Regions from separate parts of the Streptomyces sp. NPDC102437 genome, predicted to be linked through region 2. Evidence: riboswitches for the same ligand, from Rfam matches in the RefSeq annotation. Region 2 holds a riboswitch; each other region holds the start of a gene.
The links. A riboswitch is a leader RNA that binds a small molecule or an ion and turns the genes downstream of it on or off. The one in region 2 is predicted to bind thiamine pyrophosphate.

Region 1 (7,717 bases), on a different contig from region 2:
GCCCGGCCGGAACGCTCCCGGTCACCGCCTGGGTCGACAACGACCACCGGGCCGCCGTCCTCGACCTGCTCGACCATCTCGCCGCCGCCGGCGCCCGCCGCATCGGCCTGCTCACCGGCACCACCACCGACACGTACACCCGCCTCTCCACCACCGCGTACCTCCACTGGTGCGAGCGCGTGGGCCAGGACCCGGTGTACGAGTCGTACCCCGCCCACGACCCGTGCGCGGGCGCGGTCGCCGCCGACCGGCTGCTCGCCCGCCCCGACCGGCCCGACGCCGTCTACGGGCTCTTCGACCCCAATGGCACCGATCTGCTGGCGGCGGCCCGCCGGTACGGCCTGCGCGTCCCCGAGGACCTGCTGCTGGTCTGCTGCAGCGAGTCCACCGTGTACGCGACGACCGAGCCGCCCATCACCACCCTCTCGCTCAAGCCGCGCAGGATCGGCACCGCAGTCGTCCAGCTCCTGATCGACGCCATCGAGGGTGTGGACCAGGACCGGCCGGTCGAGCAGGTCATACCGACCGAACTCATCGTGCGGACCTCCTCGCAACGCCGTCCACCCCGCACCACGGTCAGCGCACCCCGCTCTCCGGCAGGGGACTGATCAGGCGATTTCGGACCAATCGGCCAGTGAACCCGACGTGCGTCCGGATTCACCACCCCTGGTGCGTCACACAGCACGATCCGCATTCCTATGATGGGCGCACGACACCGCGGACCGCCCCGACCAGCAGGGCCCGTCAGGTGTACGGCGGCGCGACGGTGGTGGAGGGGTCGATGACACAGGGGGCCGGTCAGGAACCCGTGGTGCGGACGGCGACGTTGCGCGACTTCCGCGTACCGCCCTATGCCCAGAGCCCGGTGCCGCCTGCGTCACCGCACCCGGGCAACGCCATCCCCGGTCATATGCCGCCGGACGGTTACACCCCCACCGCGCGCGATCTTCCCGTGATCAACCGCGGTGACACCCTGCAGGTGCCGACCGTCCCCGACCCGTGCCCCGTCCCGGAGCAGGGTCGCGGACCGCTGTACGTCGTCGGCGACGTCCACGGCTATCTGGACGAGCTCCACGCCGCTCTCGCCGAGCAGGGCCTCATCGACGCCGACGGCAAATGGTCGGCGGGCAACGCCCGGCTCTGGTTCCTCGGCGACTTCACCGACCGGGGCCCGGACGGCATCGGGGTCATCGACCTCGTGATGCGCCTGTCCGCCGAGGCCGCGGCCGCCGGCGGCTACTGCAAGGCCCTGATGGGCAATCACGAACTGCTGCTCCTGGGCGCCAAGCGGTTCAGCGACACCCCGGTCAACTCCGGCGCGGGCACCGCCACCTTCCAGGCGGCCTGGCTGCTCAACGGCGGCCAGAAGAACGATATGGAGCGTCTCCAGGACGTCCACCTCCAGTGGATGTCCCGGCTCGACGCGATCGTCGAGGAGGACGGGCATCTGCTGATGCACTCCGACACGACGGCGTACCTCGAATACGGCACCACCATCGAGGACGTCAACGACACCGTGCACGCCATTCTCACGCGTAACGACGCCGACGAGTGCTGGGACCTCTTCCGCAAGCTCACCAAGCGGTTCGCCTTCCGCGACGAGTCGGGTCCGCAGGCCGTCCGGGAACTGATGTCGGCCTACGGAGGACAGCGCATCGTCCATGGTCACAGCCCCATTCCGTACCTCCTCGGCGAGGTCGGATCGGAGGACGGCGAGGACGGCTCCGGCCCCGTGGTCCACGGTCCGCACGTGTACGCGGACGGGCTCGCCATCGCCATGGACGGCGGAGTGACCATGGCCGGAAAGCTACTGGTCGTCCAGCTGCCCCTGCATGACTGACGCTCTTGCGGGAAGACGCTCCAGGACCTGACCACGCCGACCACTGGGCCTATTTCCGGAAACCCCCTGTCACCCCGTGCCGTGGGCGCTCTACCATCGGCGTATCAGTAGCAGGCTCTCCTCCGTTTCCGCCCAACTGCCCGTCTCCAACGGGCACTCAGGCCCGACGGAGCATCGGGGGATGCACATGAACAGCGCTCCGCACCTGCTGGCCGAGGACCGCCCCGAGTACGAGCGGATCCTCGATGACGCACTGCGTCATGCCCATGAACGGCCGGATCTGGCCGCGGTCGGCGAACGGCTCAACGCCGTCCAGCTGCGCACCATGGCGCTGGACGCCACGGAGCTGATCACCGCGACCGCCGCCACCGAGTACAAGCACTACGTGCAGGCCCGCGAGGAACTGCGCGGCCCTGCCGACGGGCCGGACCAGGACGTGCTTCCCGGCTTCGGCACAGGCCGTCCGCACCAGTCGGGCGCCGGCATAGGAGCCGTCGTCACGGTCCTGGCGCCGGTGCTCGCCGGCACTGCGGCGTTCATATTCCTGCTGGCGGGCTACCTGCTGAGGCTGCTCGACCCGGCGCCGTCCTTCGCCTCGACCATGGTCTCCGCCGGCTGGTTCTTCGCCGCGGTCACGGCCGCCGCCATCCTGGCCGCCGCCGTCGGGCTGCTCATCACGGCACTGCGCAACGGCTCGGAGTCGCAGCCCGTCGAGGACGACGAGGAGGAATTGCCGGAGGACGTGGCACGGGCCAGGGAGGCCTGGCGCCACGCCCTGCTGGAACGCGGCATCCTGCCGTTCCTGCGGGACGCGCTCGCCGATCCCGAGGCCGGGCCCGCCTCGCGCACACCGGTCCGCTCGGCGAACCGCATCCCGAAGGTCGGCTACAGCCCGCCGGACTTCTCCAGTCCGGGCGAAGGCCCGGCGGCGGGCCCCCGGCCGTCGTTCACCTCACCGGACTTCACCAGCCCCGACTTCGGCGGCCCCGAACACGAACTGGACTGACCGGGTCCGCACATCGGCCGGGCGGCAGGAGCGGTCGCCCCGAAGGCGGAAGCCTCCGGGGCGATACCTCGTCCCGGGTCCGGATCAGTCCGCGATCGGCAGATAGACCCGGTTGCCGGCCGCCGCGAACTCCTTGGACTTCTCCGCCATGCCCGCCTCGATCTCCGACTGCGAACCGCCGTGCTCGCGCCGGATGTCCTGGGAGATCTTCATCGAACAGAACTTCGGGCCGCACATCGAGCAGAAGTGCGCCGTCTTGGCCGGCTCGGCGGGCAACGTCTCGTCGTGGAACTCCCGTGCGGTGTCCGGGTCGAGGGCCAGGTTGAACTGGTCCTCCCAGCGGAACTCGAACCGGGCGTCGGAGAGCGCGTCGTCCCAGTCCTGCGCCCCTGGGTGCCCCTTGGCGAGGTCCGCCGCGTGCGCCGCGATCTTGTAGGTGATGACGCCGGTCTTCACATCGTCCCGGTTGGGCAGGCCGAGGTGCTCCTTCGGCGTGACGTAGCAGAGCATCGCCGTCCCCCACCACGCGATCATCGCCGCGCCGATGCCGGAGGTGATGTGGTCGTACGCCGGCGCGACATCGGTGGTCAGCGGGCCGAGCGTGTAGAACGGCGCCTCCTCGCAGATCTCCTGCTGGAGGTCGATGTTCTCCTTGATCTTGTGCATCGGGACATGCCCCGGTCCCTCGATCATGGTCTGGACGCCGAACCGCTTGGCGACCGTGTTCAGCTCGCCGAGCGTGCGCAGTTCGGCGAACTGCGCCTCGTCATTGGCGTCGGCAATCGAGCCGGGTCGCAGCCCGTCGCCCAGCGAGTAGGTCACGTCGTAGCTCGCGAGGATCTCGCAGAGCTCCTCGAAGTGCTCGTACAGGAACGACTCCTTGTGGTGCGCGAGGCACCACGCCGCCATGATCGAGCCGCCGCGCGAGACGATGCCGGTCTTGCGGCGGGCGGTCAGCGGCACGTACGGCAGGCGCACGCCGGCGTGGACCGTCATGTAGTCGACGCCCTGCTCAGCCTGCTCGATGACGGTGTCCTTGTAGATCTCCCAGGTCAGTTCCTCCGCCCGGCCGTCGACCTTTTCGAGCGCCTGGTAGAGCGGGACGGTTCCGATCGGAACGGGTGAATTGCGCAGAACCCACTCACGGGTGGTGTGAATGTTGCGGCCGGTGGACAGATCCATGACGGTGTCGGCGCCCCAGCGCGTCGCCCACGTCATCTTCTCCACCTCCTCCTCGATGGAGGACGTCACCGCGGAGTTGCCGATGTTGGCATTGACCTTCACCAGGAATCGCTTGCCGATGATCATCGGCTCGATCTCGGGGTGGTTGACGTTGGCCGGCAGCACGGCCCGGCCGGCCGCGATCTCCTCGCGCACCACCTCGGGCTCGACGTTCTCCCGGATCGCCACGTACTCCATCTCCGGGGTGATCTCGCCCCGGCAGGCGTACGCGAGCTGGGTCACCGGCTGCCCGTCCCGGCTGCGGCGCGGCAGCCGCGGGCGGCCCGGGAAGACCGCATCGAGGTTGCGCAGTCCGCCGCGCGGAGAGGTGTGCTTGAGCCCGTCGTCCTCGGGGCGGGCGGGGCGGCCCGGGTACTCCTCGGTGTCGCCGCGGGCGGTGATCCAGTTCTCCCGCAGCGGTGCGAGCCCGCGGCGGACATCGGTCTCGACGGTGGGATCGGTGTACGGACCCGACGTGTCGTACAGCGTCACGTCCTTGCCGTTGGTGAGGTGCACCTGACGGACCGGCACCCGGAGGTCCGGGCGCGAGCCCTGGACGTACCCCTTGTGCCAGCCGATGGACTTCCCGGCCTCGTCGCTCTGGTTCGAGGCAGGCGTGCGTGCGTCCGATGTGGTCATGAGACCTACTCCCTACGCCGGCATTACCCGGTAACAGGTTCGGCGGTCGGCGCAGCCTGTCCCGTACGGACGTACGGAGATCAGCGCCCTCTCAGCCCGGTGCTCCGAGCTCCCGCGTGTGCAAAGGTTCCCCCACGCTAGCGCCCCGTCCGGCCTGATGAACAGTGGACCCGTCTCTTCTTGCGATGATCGGCCGGTGACGTCCCCCCCTATCGACCTCGAAACGCAGGGCCATCAGCACGGTCACTCGCACAGCCATGGCCCCGCCACACCCGTCTCCAGACATCTGCGCAAAGTCATCGCGGCCGTACTGATCCCGTTCGCCACCGCCGTCCTCGTCGGTCTGGTGGCGCTCTGGCCGGGCGGTGCGCCGTCGCACGAGCGGACCGGCGTCGGGTTCGACCGGCAGACCCAGCAGGGAAAGGTGGTGAAAGTCGACATGGTGGACTGCAAGGAGGTGAACGCGGTCCAGACGCCCATGGACGGGGCCACCACACCACCCCCGGGGAGCACGAGGGGGCTTTGCAAGAAGGCCACGATCGAGGTGACGACCGGTCATGACAAGGGCCGGACCTTCACCGAGATCGTCCAGCCCGACGCAACGCGTCAGCTGCGCGACGGTCAGGGCGTGATCGTGGCGTACGCCCCCGACGCTCCCCGTGACCTGCAGTACTCGGTGACGGATGTGAACCGGAAGTTCCCGCTGACCCTGCTGGCCGGGATCTTCGCCCTGGTCGTGGTCGCGGTGGGCCGCATGCGCGGGGTGATGGCGCTGGTCGCGCTCGCCGTCTCGTTCGCCGTGCTGACCCTGTTCATCCTCCCGGCCATACTCCAGGGCTCCAATCCGCTGCTCGTCGCGGTGGTCGGGGCCAGTGCGATCATGCTGATCGCGCTCTACATGTGCCACGGCCTGAGCGCCCGCACCTCGGTGGCGGTGATCGGCACACTGATCTCGCTGCTGCTGATCGGACTGCTCGGATCGCTCTTCATCGGCTGGGCGAGCCTGACCGGCAACACCGACGACAACACCGGCCTCATCCATGGCCTGTACCCGCACATCGACATGAGCGGTCTACTTCTGGCCGGTGTCATCATCGGTTCGCTCGGGGTCCTCGACGATGTGACCGTGACCCAGACGTCGGCGGTCTGGGAACTCCACCAGGCGAACCCGACGTTGGGCGTGCGGGGGCTCTACCGGGCAGGGATCAGGATCGGACGCGACCACATCGCCTCGGTCGTCAATACGCTGGTGCTCGCCTACGCGGGCGCCGCGCTGCCGTTGCTGCTGCTGTTCTCCATCGCACAGAGCAGCGTGGGGACGGTGGCCAACAGCGAGCTGGTGGCGGAGGAGATCGTACGAACGCTGGTCGGCTCGATCGGACTGGTCGCCTCGGTGCCGGTGACGACGGTGCTCGCTGCGCTGGTCGTCTCCGCGGACCGCACAGGGCCCGGCCCGGAAGCCGGAGCTTCGGCGCCCGTCCGGACCGGGAAGGGCCGTCGTCGAAGGGCGAGGCCTTGAGCTTCTCCACGCTGAGCAATTCACCCATTCGGCAGGTGCCGTGTTCGACCGGCGAGCCGGTCGGCGGCGCCCTTTCCGCTCAGCCGGCGTTCTGTTCCTCGGCGAGAATCCGGCCCAGAGCGTCTTCCAGGTTGCCCTCGAAGTCACCCAGCGTGCACTCCTGCCCGAGTGGCACGAGCTTGTCGGTCCGGTCGAGAAACGCCACAAGTGGTGCCGTACCGGCCCTGAAGAGGGCCCGGTCCTCGCCGACCTGGAGCCGGATATGTACGTCGGACAACCCCTCGGGTTCAGTGGGACCGATATGCACATCACCGTCGCCACTGGGGCTGTTGAGGCCGTCGAGCAGCAGCTCACGGCCGAAAGCCCAGGTGACGGGGGCGTCACCGGGCAGATGGAAGGTCATCCGGATCGCATACGGATCACAGACCTCGTACCGGAGCTCCACCGGGATCCGGAAAGAGAGCTCCTCGGAGACGAGGAAGCTCATCATGACCTCAGCTTGAACCGACTCGCGCATCGTTCAACCCCGCAGTAGATGAATCTGGCCAGGAATGATCCCCCGTGGCCCTATTGACGCCATCGTGGTGCACGCGATAGCAGATCACAAGGAGTGATTTTTCAGATACTGATAGAGAACACGAACGAACGCAAGAGGTTGGCCACTTCGCCACGTAGTTGTTCGACTGCGGGGAGCAACCGACTTTCCTCCTCCAGAGGTACGGAAATCGCCATCGCGGCGGCGGTGAATCCGGCCGTGATCGGGATGGCCGCGCAGACCGTGCCCAGGGCGTACTCCTGTCGCTCGATGACAGGTTTCGTCCGCTCCAGCGACCGCAGTCGCGCAAGGAGCGTGGCCCGGTCCTTCACCGAGTAGCGGGTCAGCGGACGCACAGGGTGACGGTCGAGGTGGTCCTCGCGGGCCTTCTCGTCGAGCTGGCTCAGCAGACACTGGCCGATCGCGTGGGCATGCCCGGTCTCCCGGAAGGAGGCCCATTCGTCGACGGCGGGGATGGCGGGAGTGTCGGCGACCGCGATGAGTTCGATCTCGCCCTCGCGGTAGACGGCGCAGTACACGGGTGCGCCGATGACGTCGCGCCAGCGGCCCAGCGACTCGGCCATTCTGCCGCGACGATTCTGCAACGCCCCTTCGTCGAGCAGGCGTTCGGCTGCGGTCCCGATGAGGAAGACGCCGTTCTCCCGGCGCAGATAACCCTCATGGGCCAGGGTGCGCAGCAGATGGTAGGCCGTAGGAAGGGGAAGGCCCGCTTCCCTGGCCAGTTGTTTCGCGGGCGCCCCGTCGCGATGGGCCACCACGGCTTCCAGCAGCCTCAGCGCTCGCTGAACCGAACCGATCAGCGTCGGGGCAGCAGTGCTCGATGCCGTGGTCAACAGTCACCCCCAGGCATGGTGACGGGTGGTCAGCCCGCCTGTGGGGGCCGCCCCCACTCACTGCCGCATGGCTGGGGGTCCGGACGACGAACGCCGTACTGGC
Region 2 (7,717 bases):
AGCGGCTCGTCCAGCATCAGCAGCTTGGGGCTCGGGGCTAGGGCCCGGGCCAGGGCCACGCGCTGCTGCTCACCGCCGGACAGGGCGGCGACGGCGCGCCGCTGGGCGCCGGGCAGGCCCACCATGTCGAGGAGTTCGCCGACCCTGTGCTCCTGGTCGCGGCGCGAGACCCCGCGCATCCGCAGCCCGAAGGCGACGTTGGCGCCGACGTCCCGGTGCGGGAAGAGCTGGTGGTCCTGGAACATCAGGCCGAGCCCACGCCGGTGCACCGGCACCCCGGCCTGGTCCGCGCCGTCCAGCAGCACCCGGCCGCCGTCCGGCGGGTGCAGTCCGGCGACCACCCGCAGCAGGGTGGACTTGCCGCTTCCGCTCGGCCCGAGCACACAGACGATCTCGTGCTCGGCGACCTCCAGGTCCACCGCGTCGATCGCCGCCCGCTCGCCGAAGCGAACCGTGGCCGATTCCAGTGTCAGCATTCCTAGAACTCCCCGGACCGGTCCGTGCGGATACGTTCGAGCAGCAGCAGCGAGACGGCGCAGACCACCATCAGGATGGTGCTCAGCGCCATCGCCTGGCCGTAGTTGAGCTCCCCGGCCCGCCCAAGCAGCCGGGCCACGACGACCGGCAGCGTCGGGCGGTCGGGCCTGGCGATGAACACGGTCGCGCCGAACTCACCGAGCGAGACGGCGAACGCGAAACCGGCCGCGACCAGCAACGCCCGCCGCACCAGCGGCAGATCGACCTCCCGCCAGACCCGCAGCGGCGACGCCCCGAGCACCGCGGCCGCCTCCCTCAGCCGCGCGTCCACCGCGCGCAGCACGGGCAGCAGGGTCCGTACGACGAAGGGCACACCGACCAGCGCCTGAGCGAGCGGCACCAGGATCCAGGAGGTCCGCAGATCCAGCGGCGGTTTGTCCAGGGTGATCAGGAAACCGAAGCCGACGGTGACCGCGGACACCCCGAGCGGCAGCATCAGCAACGCGTCGAGACCGCGCACCAGCCGGCCGGCCCGCCGGGTCAGCGCGGCGGCGGCCAGCCCGCCGATGACCAGCGCGATGACCGTCGCGACCAGCGCGTACTGCAGGGAGTTCCAGATCGCTTCGAGCGGCGCGACCAGGAACGTACCGCCGCCCGCGTCCACGGAGGACAGGGCACGGTAGAAGTCGAAGCCATGCCCGCCGGTGGTGTCCAAGGAGCGCTCGACCAGCACACCCAGCGGCAGCAGGATCAGCAGCAGCACGGTCAGCAGCACCCCGCCGAGCAGCGCCCACTGCCCGGCGCCGCGCGGCCTGCGGACGGTCTGCGCGGGGTCGACCAGCTTCAGCGCGGTCTCCCGGCGCCGTACGGTCCAGGCGTGTACGGCGAGGATCGCGCCGACCGCGGCGAACTGCACCAGCGTCAGCACAGCGGCCGTCGGCAGGGCGAGCAACTGCGCGGTCTGCCGGTAGATCTCCACTTCGAGGGTGGCGTAACCGGGGCCGCCGAGGATCTGAACGACACCGAAGGAGGTGAAGGTGAAGAGGAAGACCATCAATGCGGCGGCGGCCACGGCGGGTGCCAGGGCCGGCAGGGTGACCCGTCGCCAGGCGGCGAACCGTCCCGCGCCGAGCACCCTGGCGGCCTCTTCCTGCCGGGGGTCGAGCTGGGACCACAGCCCGCCCACCGTCCGTACGACCACCGCGTAGTTGAAGAAGACATGGGCGAGCAGAATCGCCCAGACGGTGGTGTCGAGCCGTACGCCCCAGAGTTGGTCGAGGAATCCGCCGCGTCCCAGCAACGCCAGGAAGGCCGTCCCGACGACCACGGTCGGCAGGACGAACGGCACCGTGACGACCGCCCGCAGCAGTTGTTTGCCGGGGAAGTCGAAGCGGGCGAAGACATAGGCGCCGGGCAACGCGATCAGCAGGGTCACCGCCGTCGAGGCGAGCGCCTGCCAGGTGGTGAACCAGAGGACGTCGCGGATCTCCGGCCGGGTCAGCACCTCGCCTATCCGGCCGAGCTGCCAGACGCCGTCCACCTTCAGGCCCCGGCCGACGATCGCCGCGACCGGGTAGGCGAAGAACAGCGCGAAGAACGCGACGGGCACGGCCATCAGGCCGAGCCGCACCGCGCTCCCGCGCCGGGCCTTCGCGCGAGCGGCAGCCGCGTGCGCGGACCGCGGGCGGGGAGTCTTCCCGCCCGCGTCCGTTCCGCGTACGGGACTCTTCGTTACTTCACTACGAGCGAGGACCACGACTGGACCCACTGCTCACGGTTCTTGGCGATCCGGTCCGGGGCCACGGTCGTCGGGCTGGCCACCGTCGCGCCGAACTCGGTGAAGAGTTCCGGCAGCGCCGCGTCCTTGACCACCGGGTTGACGAACATGTTGAGCGGCATGTCCTCCTGGAACTTCTTGCTGATCAGGAAGTCCAGCAGTGCCTTGCCGCCCGCCTCGTTCTTCGCCCCCTTCAGCAGACCGGCGAACTCGATCTGGCGGAAGCAGGTCCCGGTGGCGACACCGGTCGGGGCCTCGGCCGGCTGCGGCTTCGCGTACAGCACCTCGACGGGCGGGCTGGATGCGTACGAGACGACGAGCGGCCTGTCTGCCTTGGCTTTCTTTCCGCCCGCGGAGCCGGAGAACTCCTCGTTGTACGCCTGCTCCCAGCCGTCGACGACCTTGACGCCGTTGCGCTCCAGCTTCTTCCAGTAGTCCTGGTAGCCCTTCTCGCCGTAGGTGGCGACGGTGCCGAGGAGGAAGCCGAGACCGGGCGAGGAGGTCCCTGCGTTCTCGGTGACGAGCAGGTCCTTGTACGCGGGCTTCGCCAGGTCGTCGAAGGACCGGGGCGGCGCGAGCTTCTTGTCGGCGAAGTACTTCTTGTCGTAGTTGACGCAGATGTCACCGGTGTCGATCGGGGTGACCCGGTGCTGGTCGGCGTCGAGCCGGGTGTCCGCCGCGACCCGGTCGATGCCCTTCGCCTCGTACGGCGTGAAGAGCCCGCTGTCGAGGGCGCGGGAGAGCAGCGTGTTGTCGACGCCGAAGAACACGTCGCCGCGCGGGGAGCCCTTGGTCAGGATCTCCTGGTTGAGCGCGACACCCGCGTCGCCGCTCTTCAGCACCTTGACGGTGTATCCGGTCTCCTCGGTGAACTGCTTCAGCACGTCCTTGGAGGCGTTGAAGGAGTCGTGGCTGACGAGGGTCACGGTCTTGGAGCCCGAGCCCTTCGTGCCGCCGGAACCGGAGGACGTGTCGTCGGAACTCCCGCACCCGGCGAGTGCGGTGACGCCGAGCGCGGCGGCGAGGGCCGAAGCCGCGAGCTGCCTACTCCTGCGCGTGGTGATCATTTGTGTATTCCTCCTGGGTTTTGGCCAGGAAGAGACGCGGCCCTGCCCGCGGTAAGCGGGCAGGGCGCAACAGCATGAGTTGATGACCGAACTTCCTACCCGGAATGACCCGGGCGAGGTTCAGAGGGTCTGCGGCCGACCTGTCCTCGGTGCCGCACTCTCAGCGCTGTGGCGCTCCCCTGTCGGAATATGAAGTTGATTTCGGGCCCAGATTACACGGGCCCTATCGGCCTCAGCGCTCGGCCGCCGCCAGCTGACCGCAGGCCCCGTCGATCTCCTGGCCGCGGGTGTCCCGCACGGTGACCGGCACCCCGTGGGCGGCGATCGCCTCGACGAAGGCCTTCTCGTCCTCGGGCCGCGAGGCGGTCCACTTGGAACCGGGCGTGGGGTTCAGCGGGATCAGATTGACATGAACCCGCTTGCCCTTGAGGAGCCGGCCCAGCCGGTCACCGCGCCACGCCTGGTCGTTGATGTCACGGATCAGCGCGTACTCGATGGAGATGCGGCGGCCGGACTTCTCCGCGTACTCCCACGCGGCGTCCAGCACCTCGCCGACCTTCCAGCGCGTGTTCACGGGAACGAGGGTGTCGCGCAGTTCGTCATCCGGCGCGTGCAGCGAGACGGCGAGACGGCACTTGAAGCCCTCATCGGCGAAACGGAGCATCGCGGGCACCAGGCCCACCGTGGAGACCGTGATCCCGCGCTGCGAGAGCCCCAGCCCGTCCGGCTCCGGGTCGGTGAGCCGGCGGATCGCGCCGACCACCCGGTTGTAGTTGGCGAGCGGCTCGCCCATGCCCATGAAGACGATGTTGGAGAGCCGCGCCGGGCCGCCGGGGACCTCGCCGTCGCGCAGCGCCCGCATCCCGTCCACGATCTGGTGGACGATCTCGGCGGTCGACAGATTGCGGTCGAGGCCGGCCTGCCCGGTGGCGCAGAAGGGGCAGTTCATCCCGCATCCGGCCTGCGAGGAGATGCACATCGTCACGCGATCCGGGTAGCGCATCAGGACGGACTCGACGAGCGTCCCGTCGTGCAGCTTCCACAGCGTCTTGCGGGTGGTGTCGTCGTCGCAGCTGATGTGACGGACCACCGACATCAGGTCGGGGAACATCGCCTCGGCGAGCTTGTCCCGCGACGCGGCCGGGATGTTGGTCCACTCCGCCGGGTCGTGCGCGTACCGCGCGAAGTAGTGCTGCGAGAGCTGCTGGGCGCGGAACGGCTTCTCGCCGATCGCGGCGACGGCTTCCTTGCGCTCGGCGGGCGTGAGGTCGGCGAGATGCCGCGGCGGCTTCTTGGCTCCGCGGGGCGCGACGAAAGTGAGTTCTCCGGGCTTAGGCATGGTTCATCCAGTGTCGCAGACAGAACAGTGAGGGCCCGCCGTCCTGTGGACAACGGGCCCTCACTCGTAAAATCGCAGGTCAGGAATGCTTTCTCAGCTGGATCCGACGAACAGCACCAGCAGCAGCCAGACCACCGGGGCGGTCGGCAGCAGCGAATCCAGCCGGTCCATGATGCCGCCGTGCCCCGGCAGCAGCGTGCCCATGTCCTTGATCCCGAGATCCCGCTTGATCATCGACTCGCCCAGGTCACCGAGGGTCGCGCTGGCCGCGACCGCGAGCCCGAGCAGCAGCCCCTGCCACCAGGAACCGCCGTCGATCAGGAACTGCATGCACAGCGCACCGGCGACCATCGCGAAGGCGACGGCGCCGAACAGACCCTCCCGGGTCTTTCCGGGGCTGATGCGCGGCGCCAGCTTGTGCTTCCCGAAGCGCCAGCCGACGGCGTACGCACCCGTGTCGCTGACCACGGTCAACAGCAGGAAGGTGAGCACCCGCTGCGGCCCGTCGTCGGCGGTCAGGAGCATGGCGACGAACGTGGCGAGGAACGGTACATAGAACACCGCGAACACGCCGGCCGTGACGTCCTTGAGGTAGCCCTCGGGCGGTGCGGTCATCCGCCAGACGAGCACCGCCAGCGCGGTCAGCGCCATCGCCACCCAGGCGCCTTCGGCGCCCTGCGCGTAACCGGCCACCACCATCGCCGCGCCGCCCACCGCCAGCGGGACGAGCGGCGCCTTGATGCCCTTGCGCTCCTGGAGCCGTGAGGTGAGCTCCCAGAGGCCCACGACGACGGCGACGACGATCACACCGACGAAGACGGCCTTCACGATGAACAGCGAGGCGACGATGACGGCGCCGAGCCCCACACCGACCCCTATGGCGGCTCGCAGATCACGGCCCGCACGTTTCTTCTGCGGGGGCGGCGGCGCGGTGGGCATGGGCTCCTGCGGCTTCTCGTCACGGAACAGGGGGCCGCCGCTCAGGCGTCCGGCCCCCTGGTCCCGGTCATCACGGTCGTCAGCGTCTCTACCTGCGTCGGGAACGTCCGGCACTATGGGCATGGGCCGAGTCTGCTGGGCGTCATGCACATCGTATGCAGGACCGGCCGGAGCAGCCTGCATCTCGGGCGCACCCCAGCGGCCGGCTCCCTGCGGGGCGCCCCAGGAAGAGTCGTTCATCAGACTTCGAGCAGCTCGGCTTCCTTGTGCTTGAGCAGCTCGTCGACCTGCGCGACGTACTTCGCGGTGGTGTCGTCGAGCTCCTTCTCGGCGCGACGCACCTCGTCCTCGCCCGACTCCTTGTCCTTGACCAGCTTGTCCAGAGTCTCCTTGGCCTTGCGGCGCACCGCGCGGATGGAGATCTTGGAGTCCTCGGCCTTGCCCTTGGCGACCTTGATGTAGTCGCGGCGGCGCTCCTCGGTGAGCTCCGGGAAGGTCACCCGGATGATATTGCCGTCGTTGCTCGGGTTGACGCCGAGGTCCGAGTCGCGGATGGCCTGCTCGATGTTGCGCAGCGCGGTCTTGTCGAACGGCGTCACGACGGCCATGCGCGGCTCGGGCACCGAGAACGAGGCGAGCTGGTTGATCGGGGTCAGCGCGCCGTAGTAGTCGGCGACGATCTTGTTGAACATCGCCGGGTGCGCACGGCCGGTACGGATCGCGGCGAAGTCCTCTTTCGCCACGACGACGGCCTTCTCCATCTTCTCCTCGGCCTCGAGGAGGGTTTCTTCGATCACCACGTGCTCCTGCGTGTCTTGAGTGGGCCCGTCGTGCTCGGGCCCGGCGGGTCCTGCGTCGCGTCCTCACCTGCACGGTGTCCGACCGGCAGGCCGTTGTCCATCCTTCGGGGCCGGTCCCGGGGCTGCCCCCGGGGGCCCGGACCTCCCCGTCGTACTCCGGGAAGGTCCCCCGGTCGTCAGACCCGGGTGCTCCGGTCACTCACGAGCGTGCCGATCTTCTCACCATTGACCGCGCGGGCGATATTGCCGGTGGCGGTCAGCTCGAAGACGAGGATCGGCAGGTCGTTGTCGCGGCAGAGCGTGATGGCGGTGGCGTCGGCGACCTTGAGATCGCGGGCGAGAACCTCGCTGTACTCGAGCGCGTCGAACTTCACCGCGTCGGGGTTGCTCTTCGGGTCGGAGTCGTAGACCCCGTCCACCCCGTTCTTGCCCATCAGGAGAGCCTCCGCGTCGATCTCCAGGGCGCGCTGGGCGGCAGTGGTGTCGGTGGAGAAGTACGGCATCCCCATGCCGGCGCCGAAGATGACGACGCGACCCTTCTCCAGATGGCGCACGGCGCGCAGCGGAATGTACGGCTCCGCGACCTGCCCCATGGTGATGGCGGTCTGGACACGGGAGTCGATGCCTTCCTTCTCCAGGAAGTCCTGGAGTGCCAGGCAGTTCATGACCGTGCCGAGCATGCCCATGTAGTCGGACCGGGCCCGGTCCATGCCGCGCTGCTGGAGCTCGGCGCCACGGAAGAAGTTGCCGCCGCCGATGACGACAGCGATTTCCGCGCCGTCGCGGACGACTGCCGCAATTTCCCGGGCGATGGCGTGTACGACGTCGGGGTCGACACCGAGACCCCCGCCGCCGGCGAACGCCTCTCCGGACAGCTTCAGCATGAAGCGTCCGGCCACCTTGCCGTCGTCGCGCTTGTGGTCACCTTTTGCGGCGTCCGCGCCCTTGTTCATGGAGATTCTCCTCGTGCACATACGAAGAAGGCCATTGCCGGTGGGTCTGGTGTCCCTCAGCGGCAATGGCCTCCTCGTCAGATCTGCGGTCGTACGGCTTGAGTGCGGCCGACGACTGCACTAGACCCTATCGGGGTCCACCGTGTTTCGCGGACGGACTCAGATGCCGACCTTGATGCGCGAGAAGCGCTTCAGGGTGACACCGGCCTCGTCCAGGACCTTCTGGACGGACTTCTTGTTGTCCAGCGCGTACGGCTGGCCGAGGAGGGTGGCCTCCTTGAAGAAGCCGTTGACGCGGCCCTCGACGATCTTCGGGAGCGCGGCCTCGGGCTTGCCCTCGGCGCGCGTGGTCTCCTCGGCGACGC
Region 3 (7,717 bases), on a different contig from region 2:
GGTCTGGCCGAGCAGAGAGGGGACCCGGGTGAACTGTCCGGAGTTGATGTACCAGACACCGGTACCGATCCCCAGCGCCAGCAGCACGGCGACAACCACGGCGATGACCGAGCGCCTCGGTCCGCGGCGGCGCCGGTCCTCCGGCGTGGCCCCAGGCGGCACCGGCGGGGGCATCTCCAGCCGGCTGGTGTGGTGCGAGACGCCCTGCCCGGCCGGGAGCAGCCGAGGGATCACGCTGGTGCGGTCCTCGGCGGCGTCGTGAACCTCGGCGGTGGCCTGAGGCGGTACGGCGTCCAGCTGGGCGTCGGTGAGGCCGGAGCGGGCCGCACGGGTCTCGGCGAGCAGCGTCACCGCGTCGAACGGGCGGGCCTCGGGGTCGCGGGCGGTGGCGCTCGCCACCAGGCCGTCGAGCTCGGCCGGGAGCCCCGGGACGGCGGCCGACGGCGACGGCATGGCCTCGTTGAGGTGTTGGTAGAGGACCTGGGCGGGGGTGTCGCCGCCGTGCGGCTTGGAGCCGGTCAGCATCTCGTACAGGACGACACCGCAGGCGTACACATCGGTGCGGGTGTCCGCGGTGCCGTTCTCTATCTGCTCGGGGGCGAGATAGGAGACCGTGCCCAGGACGGACCCGGTGGTGTTGGTGACGGCGCCCACCGCGCGTACGAGGCCGAAGTCGGCGACCTTGACCCGGCCGTCGTCCCCTATCAGGACGTTCTCCGGCTTCATGTCGCGGTGCACGAAGCCCGCCCGGTGCGCGGCGCCGAGCGCGGCGAGGACCGGCTCCAGGATGTCCAGGGCGGCCCTCGGCTGGAGCGCGCCGCGATCGCGCAGCACGTCGCGCAGGGTGCAGCCCGCGACGTACTCCATCGCGAGGTACACGTACTGCCCCTGGGCGCCCTGGTCGAAGACGGCGACCACATTGGGGTGCGCGAGCCGGGCCACCGACTTGGCCTCGCGGATGAAGCGCTCGACGAACGAGGCGTCGGTGGCCAGCGCCGGGTGCATCACCTTGAGGGCGAGCACCCGGTCGAGCCGGGTGTCCACGGCCCGGTAGACCGTGGCCATGCCGCCCACGGCGATGCGGGCATCGACGCGGTAGCGGCCGTCGAGCAGCTGCCCGACGAGAGGGTCCTGGAGGGTCGTATCCACGCAGGCGAGTCTACGAGCCGCCACGGACACGGCCCACCGGCCGGGGCGGACCCGGGGCCGTACTGCAGCCGAGCCGTGACAGGGACATGCGATCCGCCCGCGTGCCGGCGGCTCAGAAGGCCGGCCGCTCCGGGTCCAGCACCGCCCGCCCCTCGACCGGCGACGACGCCTCCGCGAAGTGACGGCGGGGAATCCGGCCGGCCCGGTACGCCAGCCGCCCGCCCTCCACCGCGTGACGCATCGCCGCGGCCATCAGCTCGGGCTCCTGGGCCCGGGTCACCGCGGACGCCAGCATCACCGCGGCGCACCCCAGCTCCATCGCGAGCGCCGCGTCGGAGGCGGTCCCGGCGCCCGCGTCGAGGATCACCGGGACCCGGGCCTGCTCGACGATCAGCCGGAAGTTGTGAGGGTTGCGGATGCCGAGCCCGGAGCCGATGGGGGAGCCGAGCGGCATCACCGCCGCGCATCCCACGTCCTGGAGCCGACGCGCCAGCACCGGGTCGTCATTGGTGTACGGCAGCACGGTGAAGCCGTCGTCCACAAGGATCTCCGCGGCGTCCAGCAGCTCGATCGGATCGGGCAGCAGGGTCCGCTCGTCGGCCACCACCTCCAGCTTGATCCAGTCGGTGCCGAGCGCCTCGCGGGCCAGCCGGGCGGTCAGCACGGCCTCGCCCGCGGTGAAGCAGCCCGCCGTGTTGGGCAGCACGCGGATGGAGAGCCGCTCCAGGACGGAGAGCACCGAACCCTGCACGGTCGGATCGAGGCGGCGCATCGCGACGGTGGTCAGCTCGGTGCCGGAGGCGGACAGGGAGCGCTCCAGCACGTCGAGGCTCGGCGCCCCGCCGGTCCCCATGATCAGCCGGGAGCCGAACGTGGTGTCGCCGAGGGTGAAGAGGTCGTCCGACATGATCAGCCTCCCTGGACCGCGGTCAGGACCTCGACGCGGTCACCGTTGAGGAGCGTGGTGGCGGCCCACTGGCCGCGCGGTACGACGGTCTCGTTGACGGCGGCCGCGACACCGGAGTGCGCGGTGGTGAGCATGGCGACGAGCGCCGCCAGGGTGGTGCCCCCGGCGAGGCGTCGGACCTCGCCGTTCACGGAGACGGAGAGGCGGGTCGCCCCGGAGAGCGGTGCGGGCTCGTTCATGCGGGCTGCTCCTGACGTACGGAGGCGGTGGCGCGGGAGAAACGGTGCGGGGTGAAGGGGCGGGCCGGCTCGGGCGGCTCGCCGCCGGTGAGGAACTCCGCCATGACGTCACCGGTGATGGGGGTGAGCAGCACGCCGTTGCGGTGGTGGCCGGTGGCGAGGTGGAGGCCGGGCAGGGCGGTGGGGCCGAGGAGCGGGGCGTTGTCGGGGGAGGCGGGACGAAGGCCGGCCAGGGTCTCGGTGAGCGGCAGCTCGGTGATGCCGGGGACCAGTTCGTGGGCGTCGCGCAGCAGCTCGTAGACGCCGCCCGCGGTGACGGTGGTGTCCCAGCCCATTTCCTCGCTGGTGGCGCCGACGACCAGCTCGCCGTTCTCGCGCGGTACGAGATAGAGGTGGCCGCCCCGGACCACGGCCCGGACCGTGCGGCTCAGGAACGGTGCGTACCCGGCGGGCACGGTCAACCGCACCACCTGGCCCTTCACCGGCCGGACCGGTGGCACCACCTCGTCCGGCAGCCCCGGCAGCCGCCCGCTGAGGCTGCCCGCGGCGAGCACTACCTGGTCGGCCACCGGCTCCGTACCGTCGGCGAGCACCGCCCCGGCGGCCCGGTCGCCCACCACGCTCAGGCGCTCCACCCAGCCGCGGTGGAAGACCACCCCGGCCCGTTCGCAGGCGGTCAGCAGGGCGGCGGCCAGCCGGCGGGGATCGATCTGGTGGTCGCCGTCGACCCGAAGGCCGCCCCGGACGCCCGGCGCGAGCATCGGCTCCAGCCGGCGGCACTCACGGCCGGTGAGCCACTCCGATTCGAGGCCGGAACGCTGCTGGAGGGCGTGCAGCTCCCGCAGATGGGCGCGGTCGTCGGAGTCCAGCGCGACGGCCAGGGTGCCGCAGGCGCGAAAGCCCGTCTCCCGCCCGCTCGCCGCCTCCAGCTCGGCCACGAAGGCCGGATAGCGGGCCGCCGAGGCGACGTTGAGGCCGAGCAGCAGCTGTTCGCCGTAGTGGAGTTCGGTGACGGCGGCCAGCATGCCGGCCGCCACCCGGGCGGCACCGCCACCCGGTTCGGGGTCGGCGAGCGCCGTGCGCAGTCCGCGCTGAGCGGCCCGCCAGGCCGTCACCAGGCCGATGATCCCGCCCCCGATGACCAGGACATCGGATCCGTTTCCGTTCCGAGCAGAACGCATGGGCTTCCAGCCCCTCCCTTCGCCGGCATGACCCGGATCAGGTTCGTACGGTCGGAGGCCGCCCAGCCTCCCTCTCAGCCCGGTGCGTCCGGGCTCCCGCGAGTGCTTTACGTTGGCCACCCTAAACCCAGTCCCATCGGACCAGTAAGGAGTGGTCACCGTGGCCCGTTCGCTCGACGGACTCGTCCTCGCCCCGGTCGCCGACCAGGCGCCCGGCCAGGTCGGCACCCGTACCCGCTTCACGTACCACGAGGACGACGGCCGGATCTGGGCCGAGTACGCGGGCGGCGACGTGGTGCGCGGCCATCTCGTCGGCACCCGGGACGGCGACACCCTGGACTTCCGCTACGTCCAGTTGAAGCAGGACGGAACGACGTCCAGCGGCCACTGCGTCTCCACCGTCGTCGACCTCCCGGACGGCCGGGTCCGGCTGGACGAGCGGTGGGCGTGGGAATCGCAGGAGGGCAGCGGGACGAGCACGGTCGAGGAACTCGCCCTTTCCTGACGATCCGTCAGGTGATTATGGTGTACGGGTGAGCGATCAGCAGCAGTCAGAGCAGCCGGACCGGCGGGCAGGACACCGCGTGGTCGTCGTCGGTGCGGGCATGGCCGGGGTGCAGACCGCGGTGGCCCTGCGGGAACAGGGCTTCACCGGCCCCGTCACCCTGATCGGTGCCGAACCGCACCAGCCCTACGACCGGCCCCCGCTGTCCAAGGCGGTGTTGCTCGGCAAGGCCGAGGACTCCGCCTTCGACATCGACTTCGAGGCGCTGGACATCGATCTGCAACTGGGCCGCGAAGTCACCGGCGTACGGCCGGGCGCGCACGAACTGGACACTCCGTCAGGGCCCGTTCCCTACGACAGCCTGGTCATCGCGACCGGTGCCGAACCCGTCGTCCTGCCCGGCACCGAGGGCGTTCCCGGCGTCCACCTGCTGCGCACCCTCGACGACGCGGCACGGCTGCGGCCGGTCCTCGACCAGCAGCACGGCGTCGTGGTCGTCGGCGCGGGCTGGATCGGCGCCGAGTTCGCCACCGCGGCCCGCGCCGCCGGCTGCGCCGTCACCGTCGTCGAGGCCGCCGACCGGCCCCTGGCGGGCGCGATGCCCGCGGAGGTCGCCGCCCCGATGGCCGCCTGGTACGCGGAGATCGGCGCCGAACTCCTCACCGGGGCCAGGGTCGAGAGCGTCGAGCCGGGCCGGGTGGTCCTTGCGGACGGCCGCACCGTCGCGGCCGGAGCGGTCGTCGTCGGAATCGGCGCCCGGCCCGCCACCGGCTGGCTGGCCGGCTCCGGCATCGCACTCGGCCCCGACGGATCGGTGACCGCCGACGGGGCGCTGCGCACCTCGGCGCCCGATGTGTACGCGGTCGGCGACTGCGCCTCGTTCCCCTCCGCCCGGTACGGCGAACGCCTGCTCGTCCATCACTGGGACAACGCGCTCCAGGGCCCGCGCACCGCCGCCGCCAACATCATCGGCGCGGCGGCCGGCGGCGCCCCGGAGCCGGTGGTGTACGACCCCGTGCCGTACTTCTGGTCCGAGCAGTTCGACCGGTTCGTGCAGTACGCGGGCCACCACGGGAGCGCCGACACCCTGCTGTGGCGCGGCGATCCGGCCGGGCCCGCGTGGTCGGTGTGCTGGCTGCGCGACGGCGTCCTGGTCGCGGTCCTGGCCGTCGGCCGGCCGCGCGATCTGGCACAGGGCCGCAAGCTCATCGAAGCGGGGGCGCGGCTCGATCCGGAGAAGGCCGGTGACCCGGCCGTACCGCTGAAGTCGGCGATCCGTCAGTAGGTGCACGGACAGCGTACGCTGGCGTCTTTTATGTGGACGACCTCTTGGAGGAAGGCAAAAATTAGTGCACTGTGCATCTTTTGGAGTGCTCATTTCATACTCTTCGAAGGACGCACATGTTCCGGCACAGATTGGCCCGCGCGCTGCGTGGAGTCTCCGTGGCTTCGGCGTTGACCGCCCTCGTCGGCGGCGCACTTGCCGCCCCGGCCTACGCGGGCGCCACGCCCAGGCCCGATTCCAACCCGGCCGTCGACTACCAGGACCCGATCGACGCGCTGCCACCGGTCTCCCGTCCGGACACCGAGAGCTGCTCGGTGACGGCTGTCGACCACGACTTCGGCTACACCCTCGGCGGACCGCCGTACACCACCACGCTCACCCCGCCCAAGCAGTGCGAGGGGCCGTGGAACAAGGTCGTCCTCGACTGGTCGGGCAGCGTGAAGGGGCGTCAGTACGACCGCCTCGCAGCGGTCTTCATCGGTGGCGCGGAGGTCTTCCGTACCAGCACCGCCGAGCCCGACGACGACGGCATCAGCTGGCACGTCGCCAAGGACATCACCGACTTCGCGCCGCTCCTCAAGGACCCGCAGAAGCTCCAGCTCGAACTGGGCAACGTTGTCAACGACACCTACACCGGGGTGTACAGGATCAAGCTGAAGATCACGTACTACCAGGCCGACAAGCGTCACCCGGCGGCCACCACGGCCGACCGCGTCGTCCCGCTCGGCGACACCGGCTCCGGCAGTGCCCCCTGGATGAGCGTCGGCAAGGGCGGCTCCACCCGCACCGAGGTCACCTTCCCGCGCAACCTGACCAAGGCGCGCCTGGAGGTCTACGCACGCGGTGGTGGCTGCGACGAGCAGTGGTTCGACGCGGTCCCCAGTGACCTGGCGGAAACAGCCCCCGACTACCTCTGCGGCGGCGGCCCCTACCGTGAGGTGCAGGTCGCGGTGGACGGACAGCCCGCCGGCCTCGCCCAGCCGTACCCCGTGGTGTATTCCGGCGGCATCGTGCCGACCCTGTGGCGCCCGATCCCGGCCATCGACCAGTTCAGGACCGAGGCGTACGACATCGACCTCACCCCCTTCGCGGGTCTGCTGGCCGACGGCAAGCCGCACGTCATCAGCATCACGCCGTACGGTGCGGCCGATGGCTGGATCGTCGACGGTTCGCTCTTCCTCGACACGGACGCGCACGCGTCCCGCACGCGCGGCAGGGTGACCACCAACACCCTCGGTCACACCCCGGTCGTGAAGACCGTCCAGACCCCGGGCGAGGACGGTTCCACGGACGTCTCCGTGTCGACCGGCCGCTCCTGGAAGATCTCGGGCTATGTCGAGACCTCGAAGGGCCGGGTCACCACCACCGTCGAGCAGGACTTCTCGTACAGCAACGAGGGCACGGTCTCCAGGACCGGCCGGCAGCAGACGGTGCACCAGCGCGACCACGGCGCCACCACGGTGACGACGAGGACCGGCGGACGCACCGAGGCCCGGCGGCACGCCTGGTCCTACCCCATCGACGTCGACATGGACATCCCGTTCTACGGCGACTACAACAACTACGACCTGAAGGCCGCCGTCACCCAGCGCCGGGTGCTCCTCGACACGTCCAGGAAGGGCTCCGCCCACGCGTGGCGCACGGACGCGGTCACGGACGACACGGTGGACTCGACCGGCAGTCTCGCCCGTGAGAACGGCGCGGTCCGGGCCGCCGACGGCGCCTCGTCCGAGACGTACCGGGGCACCACGGACACCGGAGCCTGCTACTCGCGCTCCCTGACGACCGCGCACGGCTGGGTCACCGGCGACCGGCAGAGCCACTGCCGCCTCGCCGACGTGGTCCGCGAGGCCCTGAAGGGCTGAGTCCGGGTATCGGCTGTCAGTGCGGGATGGCAGGCTTGTCCTCGTGACCGAGATTGACGCAAAGATCGATGCTCTCGTCCCCGACTGGCTGCACCTGCCCGACATCGCCGAAATGCTCGGTGTCGAGGTGACGCGCGTGCGGCAGCTGGTCAAGGAGGGCCAGCTGATCGCCGTACGACGTGGTGAGAACCGGACGCTCCAGGTGCCTGCCGCCTTCATCGACGGCGACAAGGTGGTCAAGGGCCTTTCCGGCACCCTGACGCTCCTGAAGGACGACGGCTACAACGACGAAGAGATGCTGGAGTGGCTCTTCACCCCCGACCCGACCCTGCCGGGCACCCCCGCCCAGGCACTGAGTGAGAATCGCGGCACGGAGGTGAAGCGCCGCGCCCAGGCGCTCGCCGTCTGACGACCGGCCGTATGCGAGGGGCGGGCCGCGCGACACCGCGCGGCCCGCGCCGCGCACCGTCCGGCAGCAGCCGCTCCACCACGCTCTCCCAGGGGGAACCGCACCATGTCCACGCCTCGCGCGCTGCTGTCCGACGCCCGGCTCTATCTGTGCACGGATGCCCGCAGGCGTCAGGGC

Region 1: linked by a shared signal. The riboswitch ahead of thiC (phosphomethylpyrimidine synthase ThiC) and the one ahead of ACIRJP_RS23055 (thiamine ABC transporter substrate binding subunit) in region 2 are both predicted to bind thiamine pyrophosphate.
Region 3: linked by a shared signal. The riboswitch ahead of thiO (glycine oxidase ThiO) and the one ahead of ACIRJP_RS23055 (thiamine ABC transporter substrate binding subunit) in region 2 are both predicted to bind thiamine pyrophosphate.

What each region holds. Positions count from the first base shown of each region.
Region 1 is NZ_JBIWKI010000005.1:292,579-300,295, reverse strand. It holds gene ACIRJP_RS09620 (LacI family DNA-binding transcriptional regulator) at 1-608, shown strand, start outside; gene ACIRJP_RS09615 (metallophosphoesterase) at 782-1,840, shown strand; gene ACIRJP_RS09610 (hypothetical protein) at 2,022-2,846, shown strand; gene thiC (phosphomethylpyrimidine synthase ThiC) at 2,931-4,706, opposite strand; TPP riboswitch at 4,699-4,832, opposite strand; gene ACIRJP_RS09600 (YibE/F family protein) at 4,864-6,225, shown strand; gene ACIRJP_RS09595 (SsgA family sporulation/cell division regulator) at 6,305-6,742, opposite strand; gene ACIRJP_RS09590 (IclR family transcriptional regulator) at 6,844-7,614, opposite strand.
Region 2 is NZ_JBIWKI010000018.1:32,641-40,357, forward strand. It holds gene ACIRJP_RS23045 (ABC transporter ATP-binding protein) at 1-476, opposite strand, end outside; gene ACIRJP_RS23050 (ABC transporter permease) at 479-2,092, opposite strand; gene ACIRJP_RS23055 (thiamine ABC transporter substrate binding subunit) at 2,209-3,321, opposite strand; TPP riboswitch at 3,396-3,512, opposite strand; gene rlmN (23S rRNA (adenine(2503)-C(2))-methyltransferase RlmN) at 3,554-4,660, opposite strand; gene ACIRJP_RS23065 (phosphatidate cytidylyltransferase) at 4,754-5,839, opposite strand; gene frr (ribosome recycling factor) at 5,839-6,396, opposite strand; gene pyrH (UMP kinase) at 6,576-7,352, opposite strand; gene tsf (translation elongation factor Ts) at 7,512-7,717, opposite strand, start outside.
Region 3 is NZ_JBIWKI010000002.1:87,396-95,112, forward strand. It holds gene pknB (Stk1 family PASTA domain-containing Ser/Thr kinase) at 1-1,149, opposite strand, end outside; gene ACIRJP_RS03715 (thiazole synthase) at 1,262-2,056, opposite strand; gene thiS (sulfur carrier protein ThiS) at 2,059-2,295, opposite strand; gene thiO (glycine oxidase ThiO) at 2,292-3,476, opposite strand; TPP riboswitch at 3,474-3,586, opposite strand; gene ACIRJP_RS03730 (hypothetical protein) at 3,637-3,981, shown strand; gene ACIRJP_RS03735 (NAD(P)/FAD-dependent oxidoreductase) at 4,010-5,266, shown strand; gene ACIRJP_RS03740 (peptide-N4-asparagine amidase) at 5,425-7,131, shown strand; gene ACIRJP_RS03745 (Rv2175c family DNA-binding protein) at 7,175-7,540, shown strand; gene thiE (thiamine phosphate synthase) at 7,646-7,717, shown strand, end outside.